One region of the Rhizobium sp. BR 317 genome, then DNA from elsewhere that is predicted to be linked to it. Evidence: riboswitches for the same ligand, from Rfam matches in the RefSeq annotation. Region 1 holds a riboswitch; the other holds the start of a gene.
The links. Region 1 has a riboswitch for cobalamin ahead of QD357_RS03525 (DUF1636 family protein). Riboswitches for the same ligand answer to the same signal wherever they lie in the genome.
Positions count from the first base shown of each region.

Region 2: it holds a riboswitch for cobalamin, as region 1 does, so the genes downstream of both, QD357_RS19240 (aromatic ring-hydroxylating oxygenase subunit alpha) here and QD357_RS03525 (DUF1636 family protein) in region 1, are expected to answer to the same signal.

Region 1 covers NZ_JARWLB010000002.1:194,108-200,061, forward strand. Annotated here, with positions in the region: gene QD357_RS03510 (FecCD family ABC transporter permease) at 1-400, opposite strand, end outside; gene QD357_RS03515 (ABC transporter substrate-binding protein) at 461-1,420, opposite strand; gene QD357_RS03520 (ABC transporter ATP-binding protein) at 1,434-2,213, opposite strand; gene QD357_RS03525 (DUF1636 family protein) at 2,223-2,636, opposite strand; cobalamin riboswitch at 2,744-2,961, opposite strand; gene QD357_RS03530 (FAD/NAD(P)-binding protein) at 3,185-4,600, opposite strand; gene QD357_RS03535 (SfnB family sulfur acquisition oxidoreductase) at 5,253-5,954, shown strand, end outside.
Region 2 covers NZ_JARWLB010000012.1:3,849-11,309, forward strand. Annotated here, with positions in the region: gene QD357_RS19225 (ABC transporter substrate-binding protein) at 135-1,136, shown strand; gene QD357_RS19230 (ABC transporter permease) at 1,234-2,121, shown strand; gene QD357_RS19235 (quaternary amine ABC transporter ATP-binding protein) at 2,114-3,151, shown strand; cobalamin riboswitch at 3,451-3,650, shown strand; gene QD357_RS19240 (aromatic ring-hydroxylating oxygenase subunit alpha) at 3,741-4,985, shown strand; gene QD357_RS19245 (2Fe-2S iron-sulfur cluster-binding protein) at 4,987-6,084, shown strand; gene fdhA (formaldehyde dehydrogenase, glutathione-independent) at 6,327-7,461, shown strand, end outside.

The DNA of each region.
Region 1 (5,954 bases):
CGCCGGCGAAGGAAAATAACGGGACAGTCAACAGCCCGAAGATGAGCCCCGTGTGCAGGAGTGCCAATATAGCGCCGAAAGCCGCACCTGAGGAAACGCCGAGAAGATGTGGATCAGCCAGCGGATTTCGCGTCAAAGCCTGCAGCACCGCTCCGGTGACCGCAAGCCCGGCCCCCACGAGCAACGCCAGGATGACGCGCGGAAAACGGACGTCCCAAACGATGCTTTCCTGTCCGCCTGACCAGGTGACGGGAAACAACCCGGCATGCAGCTTGTTGCCGACGATCGACCATACGGTCGCAAACGGGATCGGCGCCGCGCCAAACGAGACGCCGGCCGTGATCGACATGGCGAAGAAAGCAGCAAGGAGCAGGATCATAATGGGAAGGCCGAGGCGCATGCGAAAATCCAGGAAGCGATCCGTCCAGTAATCGACTGGACGGATCGGCATTGTCGTTGGTTACATCGCCTCGGGATGGAATGCCTTCGCCAGCGCGGCGATGGCTTCGATGTTGCGCGGTCCCGGCGTGGCCTCCACATAGGGCAGCACGACGAAACGGTCGTTCTTCACCGCATCGATATTCTTGAAGGCCGGATTGTTCTTCAGAAATGCGATCTTCTGGGCTGCGGTGACCTGGCCATAATCGACGATGACGATGACTTCGGGGTTCTTCTCGATCACCGGCTCCCAGGAGACCTCCGTCCAGCTCTTTTCGACATCGTCCATGACATTGCTGCCGCCAGCCGCTTCGATCATTGCCGTCGGGATGCCGTAGCGGCCCGAGGTGAAGGGCTTTTCCTCGCCGGAATCATAGACGAAGACGCGGGTCGGCTTGTCGACATGACTGATTTTCGACCGGATATCGCTAAGCTGCTTGCGATAGCTGGCAACCAAGGCCTCGGCCCTATCCTCGACGCGGAAAATCTTGCCGAGATTCAGCAGGTCGACGAACATGTCGTCCATCGTCGGCTTGTTCTTCTGCATGACGAAAATGCAGGATTCGGTGAGCTCATAGACCTTGATGCCGAAGGGCGCCATGGTCTCGGGTGTCACCTCACCGCCCACTTTCATGCCATAGTTCCAGCCGGCGAAATAAAAGTCGGCATTGGCTCCGAGCAACACTTCCTTGGTCGGATATTTCGGCGATAGCTCCGGCATTTCCTGAATGCCGTCCCTGAGCTTCTCATCCAGCGTCTTCCAGCCGGAAACGCCAGTATATCCGACCATACGATCCCTGAGCTTCAGAGCCAGCATCATCTCCGTAAGATTGACGTCGTTCGAAACGGCGCGCGCCGGCGCCTTGTCGAAGGTGACATCGCGATTGCAGCTACGCACGGTGACGGGCTCAGCCAGAGCAGCGCCGGCAAAGAGTGTGCCGAGTAGCAAGCCGGTGGCGGACAAGGACATGCGGAAAGACATAAACGGCTCCAAATTATCGAAGAGAAAAACTAAAACGATGGGATGCGTCGCCCGCGACCTGACGGCTCGCTTCGACACGGAATGCGGATGAGATGCGCTCGGCGGTCAGAACTTCGGCAGGCAAGCCGTGACCGCTCAGACGGCCGGAATCGAGCACAGCAACATGCGTCGCGAAATCGGCGGCGAGATTGATGTCGTGCAGAGTGGTGATGATCGTCAGGCCAAGGCCTTTCAACAGCGCCAATATTTCGAGCTGATGGCGGATATCGAGATGATTGGTCGGCTCGTCGAGAATGATCAGCTCCGGCTCCTGCGCCAGCGCGCGGGCAATCAATACCCGCTGTTTCTCGCCACCCGAAAGCGACGCGAATTGCCGGAGCGCCAGATGCTTGAGGTCCAGGCGGAGAAGCGCCGCCGCCGTTGCCGCATGATTCTCTTCGCTCCAACGCGCCATGCCTTTGCGATGGGGAATGCGGCCCATCATCACCACGTCACGAACGCTGAAGGGAAAATCACCCGGCGTCTCCTGCAGGACGACGGCGATACGCCGCGCCGCTTCGCGCGGGCCGATCGACCAGAGATCGGTGCCGTCGAGGCGCACCAGACCCTGTTGCGGCCGGATACCACGATAGAGGCAGCGCAGCAGGGTCGATTTGCCCGCCCCGTTCGGACCGATAATCGCCAGCCGATCTCCGGTTTTCACGGACAGGCTGATGTCCCGGATGATTGGCTTTCCCCTATACGGGCCCCAGGTGACGCCGTCAGCTTCCAATCGCAAGCATTTTTCCAGCATGACCCGCTCCTATTGCAAAAGCGTCGCGTGACGCTCGGCTGAAAGGATGGCTGCCGGAATGCGCGCCAATGTCTTGCCGCCCAACATTTTCGGGCGATCGCCTTCCCGTGTCAGGCCATCGGGCCGATCGCGATAAAGCTCCGCGAAGGAGACGAGCGCGCCGATATCGGCCTCGCCCGAGATGTCACCGAAGAGGTAGGTCGCCTTTGCCGACGTCTGGAAGGCGACGGTGCATGGCCGGTCGCAGCCAGCCATGCAGACACTGCCCTCCAGACTGAAATCGTCGGAAAGTGTCGCACCGGCCTCGGCAATAGCCGCCTGCAAATGTTTCAGCAGATCGAGACCGGGATGGCATGGCGCGCCGACGTGGCGGCAACTCGTGCACACGGTGATCCGATGCGTCTGCTCTTTCGCTTTGTCCATGAAAAGCCTCCCGGAGATTTCGCCGGAGGCAAAGTCAAGATAGGGCTTGCGGACGCGAATGCGCCCCCGCCCAACCACTGAATTTCCATCGGAACACCCCGTCCGTTGCGGTTGACGTTATCGATGGCAGGTCTCCTGGCTCACGGGTKACAGCCCATTCGCACCTTCCCGGCATGAAGCCAGTGGTATATCGCGAACGCGCTCTCCGCTTACAGTTGCGGGGGCAGCCACGGTTTTGGCCCCTGATGGGTAATCCGCACCGTGTTCCCTTTTCAGCCGCCCTCCGGATGATTCCGGCGGCAGCACCATCGGCGTCGTTCATCTCACAGAAAATCGAAACGAGCAATGGCGATATGATCAATGTCTGCACTACCCTAAGTCCCGGCTGCATGATCGAAGTAATTTCGTTATGTTATTACGTTACTAATTTCAACAACAAAAATCAGATGCGGCGACGGGTTCCAAAGCTCTTATTCATTGGAGGCTATGGCGAACGTGGACGCTATCTCGCCCCGAGCTTATTGAAGGGCCGGCAAGATCAATCCTGGTCACACAGCCTTGCACTGCGGATAGAACCGCGCAGCCACCCCATCCGCAGCCGCATAGGCCTGCGTGACGATCTCGGGCACGAGATCGATATCCGGCAAGCTCCCGAGTCCCAGCGGGCCGATGGCAAAAAGCCCCTCGGTCGCTTGTCCATCCACGGAAAGCGCACCCGTCGCTTCGACAGCCAGACCGAGACCAAGTTCGTCCGGTGTGGCGAGGCCCGCCTCGATCAGGCTCCACATTAATGGCGTGTCGAGATCAGGCTCCTGGCAGCGGCAATCGATCACCTCGTCAGCATAGATCTGTTCCACGCCTTGCTGACCCGCGGGCTTCAGCATCAATCCGGTCGGCGTGCGCCGGAGGAACTGCCCGCGGCGCGACAGCGTATTGCCCTCCGCCAGCTCTTGCTTCAGCCGGACATAGAGAGCCTCCGGCAGGCGGTTACGGTGGCTATCGTAAAGAGCGCGCAGATGGCGATTGAATTGCTGCTTCTGTCCCGCAGGCAGCGAACGCCAGAGCGAGCGCGCATGTTTGCGCAGGCCGTTCATGACGGATTGCCAGCTTTGCCCGTTCGCCTCGGCGTTCTCGCAAGCCCGCCGGATGAAACGCACGATGTCGCTGAGACTGCCGGGCATGGCTTCTGCGGGAAAGACCGGATCGGCATTGCTGCGGGTGTGGCTCTGCGGCAGGAAGCCATGTCTCGAAACGATGGTGATCTGGCCGTCGTAGCCGTTGTCGCGCATCTGCAACAGCCGGTCGACGACGCGCAGACCGCTGCCGAGCAATACCGTATGCGGGCGTGACACCAGGCGGCGCGCGCGGACCGTCGTCGGCGTCGCCACGGGTTCACCGCTCTGCGGCTCATGATCGGCAATGCCGTAACCGGTCGCCAGGATCACCGTATCGAACGGTGGATTGGCAGCGCCGGCGCTCTCGACCATAAAGCGGTCACCATGGCTGCGGCAAAGGCCGGTCACCGTCTCGCCGCTGACTTGCACGGTTATATCCCGCCGCGACGACAGCGCCTCGGAAAAGCGCTGGTAGACATAGTCGCTGAAAATGCTCTTGGGGACGAATATCTGCAAAAACCCTGGTATTGCAGCCGGCACGGCACTGCGGAACGTCGCATTGCTACAGAGCCAATCGTTGAAATCATCGGGATCGCCAGCAGAAACCGAGAGATCGCGGACACGGCTGTTCAGGATTTCGCTGCTATGGCCGGACGCCAGAGCCTGACCGCCGCTGACGCTGGAATTGGGATCGAAAAGCTGCAGATGAAACGGCGTCCGCACCGTTTTCATCAAGGCAATTGCCATCATCATACCGGAAAAGCCGCGGCCGATGACGGCGATACGCGGTATTGCATAGGCTTGTGCCGAGGCGTTGGCCCTGGCGGAAAAAAGTCCCTGAACCGTCATATCAACTCCTGGGGCAAAGAGGTGGTCGATCATGCTTTTCTAAGGGCATACTGATACTTTGCCTGTGAACCGCACACAGCGCGCGGCCACCGAACGCTTGGCCGCTAGAGCGCCGCGCATCCGTAAACGCACAATGGCCGCTCTGGTTCTTTTGAACCCAGGGCGTCTGAAAACGAGAGGCTCTGGGCGGGTTCCCACGCAACCAGGAACCAATTTCACTTCGTCAACCTTCACATATCGAGCCTTTCGGCGGCCCGACGAGGTAATTGTTGCTATTGTCTACTTATTTAGTCGTATATGAAAGCGCGAAAATGCGCCGGTAGCAAGCGCTTTCTTGCGACCGACGTCTTTGAAGGTGGATCACATTTACGACATGGCCTCGCACAAGACGCTGTGCACCTGTGGTTTCGCCGACCTGGCCCGCTGATCCCAGACCCTTTTGGTGAACGCGGAAAATAGCTGATAGCCCTGCTGCCAGCGGCGGCTGCACTGAGCCGCCCGCTTACAATTTCTCCATTCGATGCCTATTATGGCGGGTAGCGAAATCTGGATAAGCAAAGAAAAACCATTGTAGAGTAGATCTATAGAAATTACGATCATACCGCTTTCGCACCGCTAAGTCACTGATATGCCAACCCTGATGGGGTCATGAATGGGAACTGTTTCACAGTTGCACGAGCGGGTCAGGCCGCTCGCACACCGCATTCAAAGCGATGAGGAAGCGCTGGAGATCGCGCGATCGCTGGCCGCCCGGTTCTCTCAGCAGGCAAGCGACCGCGACATCAACCGCGTATTGCCCTACGAAGAACTGGAGGCCCTGTCGCAATCCGGCCTGCTCGGCATCACCACTCCGTCCGAACATGACGGCCTCGATATCTCCAACTCAGTTCTTGCCGAAATCATCGCTATCCTGGCCGAAGCCGATCCTTCGATCGCACAAATTCCGCAAAACCATTTCTACATTCTGGAAGCGCTGCGCATCGACGGCAGCGAAGAGCAGAAGAACTTCTTCTTCTCCAGGGCGCTGGCCGGTGACCGTTTCGGCAATGCATTCTCCGAACTCGGCACGGCAACGGCCGGTCAATACAATACGCGCTTGACATCGGACGGACTTGGCTTTCGCGTCAACGGCCGCAAATTCTATTCCACCGGCGTGCTTTTTGCCGACTGGATCGCCATTTTTGCGCTGAATGCGCAGGACGACCTCACAATGTCACTCGTTCCGCGCGGCACCGAAGGCATCCAGATCATCGACGACTGGGACGGTTTCGGCCAGCGCACATCCGGCAGCGGCACGACCATCCTGCACAATGTCTATGTCAACGCGGACGCTGTCGTCCTGCATCACAAAGGC
Region 2 (7,461 bases), on a different contig from region 1:
CTGCCGTTCACCGGCGCATCAGTGCTTTAGAGAGATCGGTTATCGCAGGAGGAGGAGCTCCTGATAGCCGTTGAAGCGGGTTCACGCGGCACAACCCGCTTGCCCAATACATGCCGCAAAATGAGGGAACGATAATGAAAAAACTACTTGCGTCCACATGCCTGATGTTTGGCCTGCTCGGCGGAGCGTCGATTGCAAGCGCCGGAGAATGCGGGAGCGTCACCATCGCCAGCATGAACTGGCAGAGCGCGGAGGTTCTGTCGAACCTCGACAAGATCATTCTCAACGAAGGCTACGGTTGCAGCGCCGAGATCACCGTCGGTGACACCGTTCCGACCATCACCTCCATGGCTGAAAAAGGCCAGCCGGACATCGCGCCAGAAGCCTGGATCGATCTTCTTCCGGATGTCGTCAAGAAGGGCACGGAAGAAGGTAAGCTGGTTATCGCCGGCACGTCCCTGCCCGATGGCGGCGTTCAAGGCTGGTGGATTCCGAAATACATCGCCGACGCTCATCCGGACATCAAGACGATCCCGGACATGCTGAAGCATCCGGAACTCTTCCCCGATCCGGAAGATTCCAAGAAGGGTGCCATTGTCAACGGTCCGCAGGGCTGGGGCGGCACGGTCGTGACCTCGCAACTCTACAAGGCCTTTGATGCTCAGAAGGCTGGCTTCACGCTGGTCGATACTGGCTCGGCTGCCGGCCTGGACGGCTCGATCGCCAAGGCCTACGAGCGCAAGGAAGGCTGGGTCGGCTACTATTGGGCGCCAACCGCCTTGCTCGGCAAATACGCGATGGTCAAGCTTGAGGCTGGCGTACCCGCTGACGCGGCCGAATGGAAGCGCTGCAACACCGTTGCGGACTGCCCCAATCCGAAGCCGAACGCATGGCCGGTCGACCACGTTGTGACGCTTGTAGCCAAGTCTTTTTCGGAAAAGGCAGGCCCTGACGTCCTCGGATACCTTAAGAAGCGTTCCTGGAGCAACGACACGGTCAACAAGCTCATGGCTTGGATGACCGACAATCAGGCAACGGGCGAAGACGGCGCCAAGCACTTCCTCAAGGAAAACAAGGACATCTGGACGAAGTGGGTTTCGCCGGAAGCGGCGAAGAAAATCGAAGCTTCGTTGTAATGGTAAAATCTTGCGGTGCGCAAAAGCGCACCGCTTCCTAGCTGCCGATAAAATCAAAAAGACTTGCCACGGCTTCTTTTTTAAAAAGGGGAACCGAATGGAATGGTTTTATAAATTCCCACACATGAACGATGAAACACTCGCCAGCCTGAAGAAGGGTATTGACGAAGCGTTTCGAACATTCACCCGCGGCTATGGCGACGCGATCGAAAGCTTTTTTTCTCCGCTGCAGCACTTTTTGATCGCCGCCGATCGTTTCATGACGCAGACGCCATGGCCGATCATCACCCTGATCATTCTCGTGATCGCCTGGGCGGCGAGCCGAAGCATGAAAATCGTCGTTGGCTGTCTCGTGACACTCCTGCTGATCGGCTATTTCGATATGTGGGACGACACCATGCGGACGGTCTCCATGATCTTCGTCTGCACCTTGCTGTCGATCGCCATCGGCATTCCGATGGGCATCATCATGTCCCGCTCCGATCGCATCCAAAGGGTGGTCAACCCCATCCTCGACGTCATGCAGACGATGCCGAGCTTCGTCTATCTTATCCCGGTCGTCATGCTGCTCGGGATCGGCAAGGTGCCGGGGCTCATCGCCGTCGTCATCTACGCCATTCCCCCGATGATCAGGCTAACCGATCTCGGCATCCGCCTTGTCGACAAGGACGTGCTCGAGGCCGCCGACGCTTTTGGATCGTCCAATTGGCAGAAGCTTTTCAAGGTGCAACTGCCGCTCGCCCTTCCCACCATCATGGCCGGTATCAACCAGACCATCATGATGGCGTTGGCGATGGTCGTCATTGCCTCGATGATCGGCGTGCAAGGACTTGGCCAGCCGGTTCTGAAGGCGATTGCCAACCAGTACTTCACGCTCGGTATTTTCAACGGCCTCGCGATCGTCGGCATTGCCATCATCTTCGACCGTGTGAGCCAGGCCTATGGCAAGAGAATTCAGAAACACCGGGAGACCGTCCATGGCTGATCATCATTTCGGCGGGATCAAGGTCCGCAATCTCTATAAGATCTTTGGACCCAATCCCAAGGCCCACATCCAGGCCGTTCAGAACGGCCTGTCCAAGACGGAGCTCAACGAGAAGCACGGCCACGTCCTGGGGCTGAAGGACATCAATCTCGAAATTCCTTCGGGCTGCATCCAGGTGATCATGGGGCTTTCCGGTTCCGGCAAGTCCACCTTGATCCGGCATATCAACCGCCTCATCGACCCCACGGCCGGTGAAATGCTGGTCGACGGCGTCGACATCGTGAAGATGAATGAGGATAAGCTTCGCCAATTCCGCAGGCATCAGACCGCGATGGTGTTCCAGAAGTTCGCGCTCCTTCCTCATCGCAACGTGCTCGACAACACCGTTTACGGCCTCGAAGTGCAGGGCATGGACCGGGCAAAAAGCGTCGCCATTGCCATGAATTGGCTGGAGCGCGTCGGCTTGAAGGGATTCGAGAAAAAGTATCCCAACCAGCTTTCGGGCGGCATGCAACAACGTGTTGGCCTCGCCCGAGCGCTTTCCAACGACGCGCCGGTCCTGTTGATGGACGAGGCCTATTCGGCTCTTGATCCGCTGATCCGCATGGACATGCAGACGGTTCTTCTGGATCTGCAGAAGGAGATCAAGAAAACCATCGTCTTCATTACTCATGACCTCGACGAGGCGCTTCGTCTCGGAGATCAGATCGCGATCCTGCGCGATGGCGAAGTCATCCAGCAGGGCACCAGCCAGGATATCGTCCTGCGGCCGGCCGACGAGTACGTCGCCAATTTCGTGAAAGAGGTGAACCGAGGGCGTGTCGTTCAGGTCGAGGCTATCATGATGCCGCTGCCATCCGCAGCCCTGACTGGCGGGCCGACGATCGCAGCAGGTACTACCGTTGAAGAAGCGGTGCGCTTGTTGTGCTCGTCACCCGACGGGGAGGTCCACGTCGTCGCACCAACGGGTCAACCGCTTGGCGTCGTGAATTTCCGCCAACTGGCGACGGCGATGGTCAATTCGCACTGACGATGAAATCTCGGCACAGGCGGATCGTCGATTCGCCTGTGCCACCTGGGTAGCCCATACCCCATTGGCCGAGACACGACCAATTCCGACTGTTTGAATATCGGAAGAATAACCGGCCCTTTTCCAAAGAAATCCAGCTTGCCAACCATCCTGACCGTACCATTGGCGCCTTTTGCGCAGCCGACGGGCTGCGCCTGAAAACCGCGACCATTTGGGCGGGTCTTTTTAAATATATGCGCCATATTCAATCTGCGACACAAATGTCGCGATGCATGCTTGGGCGCGCTAAGCGATACGTTATGTTCACGCTGTTCTCGGGTGCGGCATCGAATTGGTGATGCGGATAATTGGAAAGCCGGCGACCGTCGCCGCCGCCCCCGCAACGGTAGCAGAGCGAATAACCGATATGATTCCACTGGCTTTTTGCCTGGGAAAGTATGTCGAAGTCCGAACGGACAGTTCTGAAGCCCGGAAACCAGTTCGAGACGAAAACAACACGACTGATTGCGATGGCGATCAGGCGGGCGGTACCGCTTTGCGATATCGATGCCGACGATTCCATCCAACAGTCCCTTAGGGGATCAAGAGAATGGATATTGCCAGCGACGTGCTCCGCAAGCTTAAGAACCGCCGCCACGGTTACAGCCTGGAGCAGGCCTTTTACACCGATCCCGATTATTACAAGCTCGATTTGGAGACCATCTGGTATCGCGATTGGCTGTTCATTGGTCATGACTGCGAGATTCCGAAGGCCGGCAATTATTTCACGGCGCAGGTCGGTGATTATTCTGTCGTTCTTACTCGCGACCGGGCGGGTACAATCCACGCGCTGCACAATTCCTGTCGTCACCGCGGCTCGCGCGTCTGTGCGCAAGACAAGGGCTCGTCGGCGAAACTTGTTTGCCCCTATCACCAATGGACCTATGAGCTGGACGGCAGTCTGCTGTTCGCCCGCCATATGGCGGAGGATTTCGACAAGAACCAACATGGTCTGAAGCCGATCCACTGCGAGACTGTCGGTGGATACATCTTCATCTGCCTCGCCGATCAGGCGCCGGATTTCGCGCCCTTCCGCGATACCGTCGAGCCCTACCTTGCCCGACACCGTCTCGGCGAAACGAAGGTCGCTTTCGAAAGCACGATCATCGAGAAAGGCAATTGGAAGCTCGTCTGGGAAAACAATCGCGAGTGCTATCACTGCGCCGCCAATCACCCCGAACTTTGCCGCACCTATCCGGAGGCGCCAAGTGCCACGGGCGTGCAGGGTGCCAAGGACGATCCGGTTATCGCCGAGCATTGGGCAAAGTGCGAAGCAGCAGGACTTCCCAGCGAATTCCGCATCTCGCCGACCGGTCAATTCCGTGCCGCGCGCATGCCGCTCATCCAGAACGCCGAGAGCTACACCATGTCCGGTGCTCGTGCCGTTCAGCGTCCGCTTGCCAACGACATGCTGGAAAGCGGTATCGGCACGCTCTTGCTCTTCCACTACCCGACGACGTGGAACCACGTACTCGCAGACCACGCGGTCACCTTCCGTGTCCTGCCGCTCGGGCCGGAACGGACGCAGGTCACCACCAAATGGCTCGTCAACAAGGACGCCGTCGAAGGTGTCGACTATCGTCTTGATGAGCTTACGCATGTCTGGACCGAGACAAACGACCAGGACCGCCGGATTGTTGAAGAAAATGCCTTCGGCATCCGCTCGCCCGCTTACGAGCCCGGCCCCTACTCGCCGGAAGACGAAAATGGCGTCAAGCAGTTCGTCGAATGGTATTCCAACTTCATGATCGATCGGCTCGACGGCGTGGCGAAGCCTCTGTTGCAGGTGGCCTGACATGACGACTGTCAGCACATTTCGCCACTTCGACGAACTGCAGCCGTGGAATGACCGCCACGACCTGCTGGAGTGCATCGCCGCCACGGTGGAGACACCTGATGTGATGACCTTCACGTTCCGCTCCGACCGGGACAATTGGTTCCGATATTTGCCAGGCCAGTTCGTAACCCTGGAGTTACCCGTTTCCGAAAACGAGCCGGTGTTCCGTACCTATACGCTGTCGTCGACGCCCTCACGACCCTTTTCCGTCTCCGTGACGGTGAAGGCCCAGGCAACGAGCATCGGTACGCGCTGGATGTTCGACAACCTCAAACCGGGGATAAAGCTGAAGGCTTTCGGGCCGCTTGGCGACTTCTCATTCGTGCGCCATCCGGGCGAAAAATACCTCTTCATCTCGGGCGGCTCCGGCATCACACCGATGATGTCGATGATCCGCTGGATGGCGGACTGTACGCCGCAGGCGGACGTTGGCTTCATCTCATGCGCCCGCACACCGGACGACCTGCTCTTCAAGACGGAACTCGAATGTCTCGCGGCGCAGATGCCGAAGCTTTCGCTCGGTTTCATCGTCAAAAACCACAATCCGCGTGACGGATGGCATGGGCTGCGCGGCCGCATCGATGCGGCGCGTCTTTCGTTGCTAACCCCTGATTTCCGCGAGCGCACGGTATTTTGCTGTGGTCCCGAGCCCTTCATGCGTGGCGTACGCGACATGTTGAAGGTCTGCGGCTTCAACATGGACCGTTACCATGAGGAAAGCTTCCAGCCTGCGGCAGCACCCGCAGCCGAGGAACTCGCGGTGCGCGCCGGCCCGGGCGAGACCAATGCCGATGCGATTGCTACCGTCACCTTTACCATGGCCGGCAAGGAGGCCAAGTGCCCGCCTGGCCAGACGATCCTGCAGACGGCCCGCGCCATCGGCGTACGCATCGGCGCTGCCTGCGAGGGTGGCCTATGCGGCACATGCCGCATCATGAAGGTTTCGGGCGAGGTCGATATGCGGCACAACGGTGGCATTCTCGATGAAGAAATCGAAGAAGGCTACATCCTGGCCTGCTGCTCACAGCCAACAGGCGATGTGTCGATCGAGGCGTGAGATGGAGCGTCGCCCATGGATATCTGTTGAGTCGCTTTCCTGAGGGCACCGCATCCTGCAGGTGTGGTCTTTTAGACATGTCGAAGGTGTTGTCCGGACACCTTCTCGATAGTGGACCGGCCGCCGCTGAAATCGCGGTGGCCGCGGTCGATTTTTACTTCTGTTCGGCCGTTGAGGAGCGGGCCGAACAGGAGGCGATCGCGGACAGTGATGATCAAGTGTTGAACCAAGGAGGAGATGGCATGACTGGCAACAGAGGCGTCGTTTATATGCGGCCCGGTCGCGTAGAGGTTCGCGACATCGATGATCCAAAACTGGAGGCGCCGGACGGCCGTCGTATCGAGCACGGCGTTATCCTGAAGGTGATCTCCACGAATATCTGCGGCTCTGATCAGCACATGGTGCGTGGCCGCACGACCGCCATGCCGGGTCTCGTGCTTGGCCATGAGATCACCGGGCAGATCATTGAAAAAGGCGTCGATGTGGAGATGCTCGACATCGGCGATATCGTCTCGGTTCCTTTCAATGTCGCTTGCGGCCGCTGCCGCTGCTGCAAATCGCAGGATACCGGCGTTTGCCTGACGGTGAACCCGTCACGCGCAGGCGGCGCCTATGGTTATGTCGACATGGGTGGCTGGATCGGCGGCCAGGCGCGCTATGTGATGGTGCCCTATGCGGATTTCAATCTGCTGAAGTTCCCTGATCGCGACAAGGCCATGGCGAAGATCCGTGACCTCACCATGCTGTCGGACATTCTGCCCACCGGCTTTCACGGCGCCGTTCGCGCTGGTGTCGGCGTAGGATCCACTGTCTATGTCGCAGGTGCTGGTCCGGTGGGTCTGGCGGCGGCAGCTTCCGCCCGCATCCTGGGTGCGGCCGTCGTCATGATCGGCGACTTCAACAAGGAACGCCTCGCACATGCCGCAAAGGTTGGCTTCGAGCCGATAGACCTGTCCAAGAGCGATCGCCTCGGCGAAATGATTGCAGAAGTCGTTGGCAGCGACGAAGTGGACAGCGCCATCGATGCCGTCGGCTTCGAGGCTCGCGGCCACTCGGGTGGTGAACAGCCGGCAATCGTCCTCAATCAGATGATGGAAATCACCCGCGCAGCCGGCTCGATCGGCATTCCCGGCCTCTATGTCACAGAAGATCCGGGCGCGGTCGATGCTGCGGCCAAGCACGGCAGCCTCTCCCTACGCTTAGGCCTCGGCTGGGCGAAGGCGCAGTCCTTCCATACAGGTCAGACTCCGGTCTTGAAGTACAACCGGCAACTCATGCAGGCAATCCTGCATGATCGGCTGCCAATTGCCGACATCGTCAACGCAAAAATCATCTCGCTTGAAGATGCCGCCCAAGGCTACGAAAGCTTCGACCAGG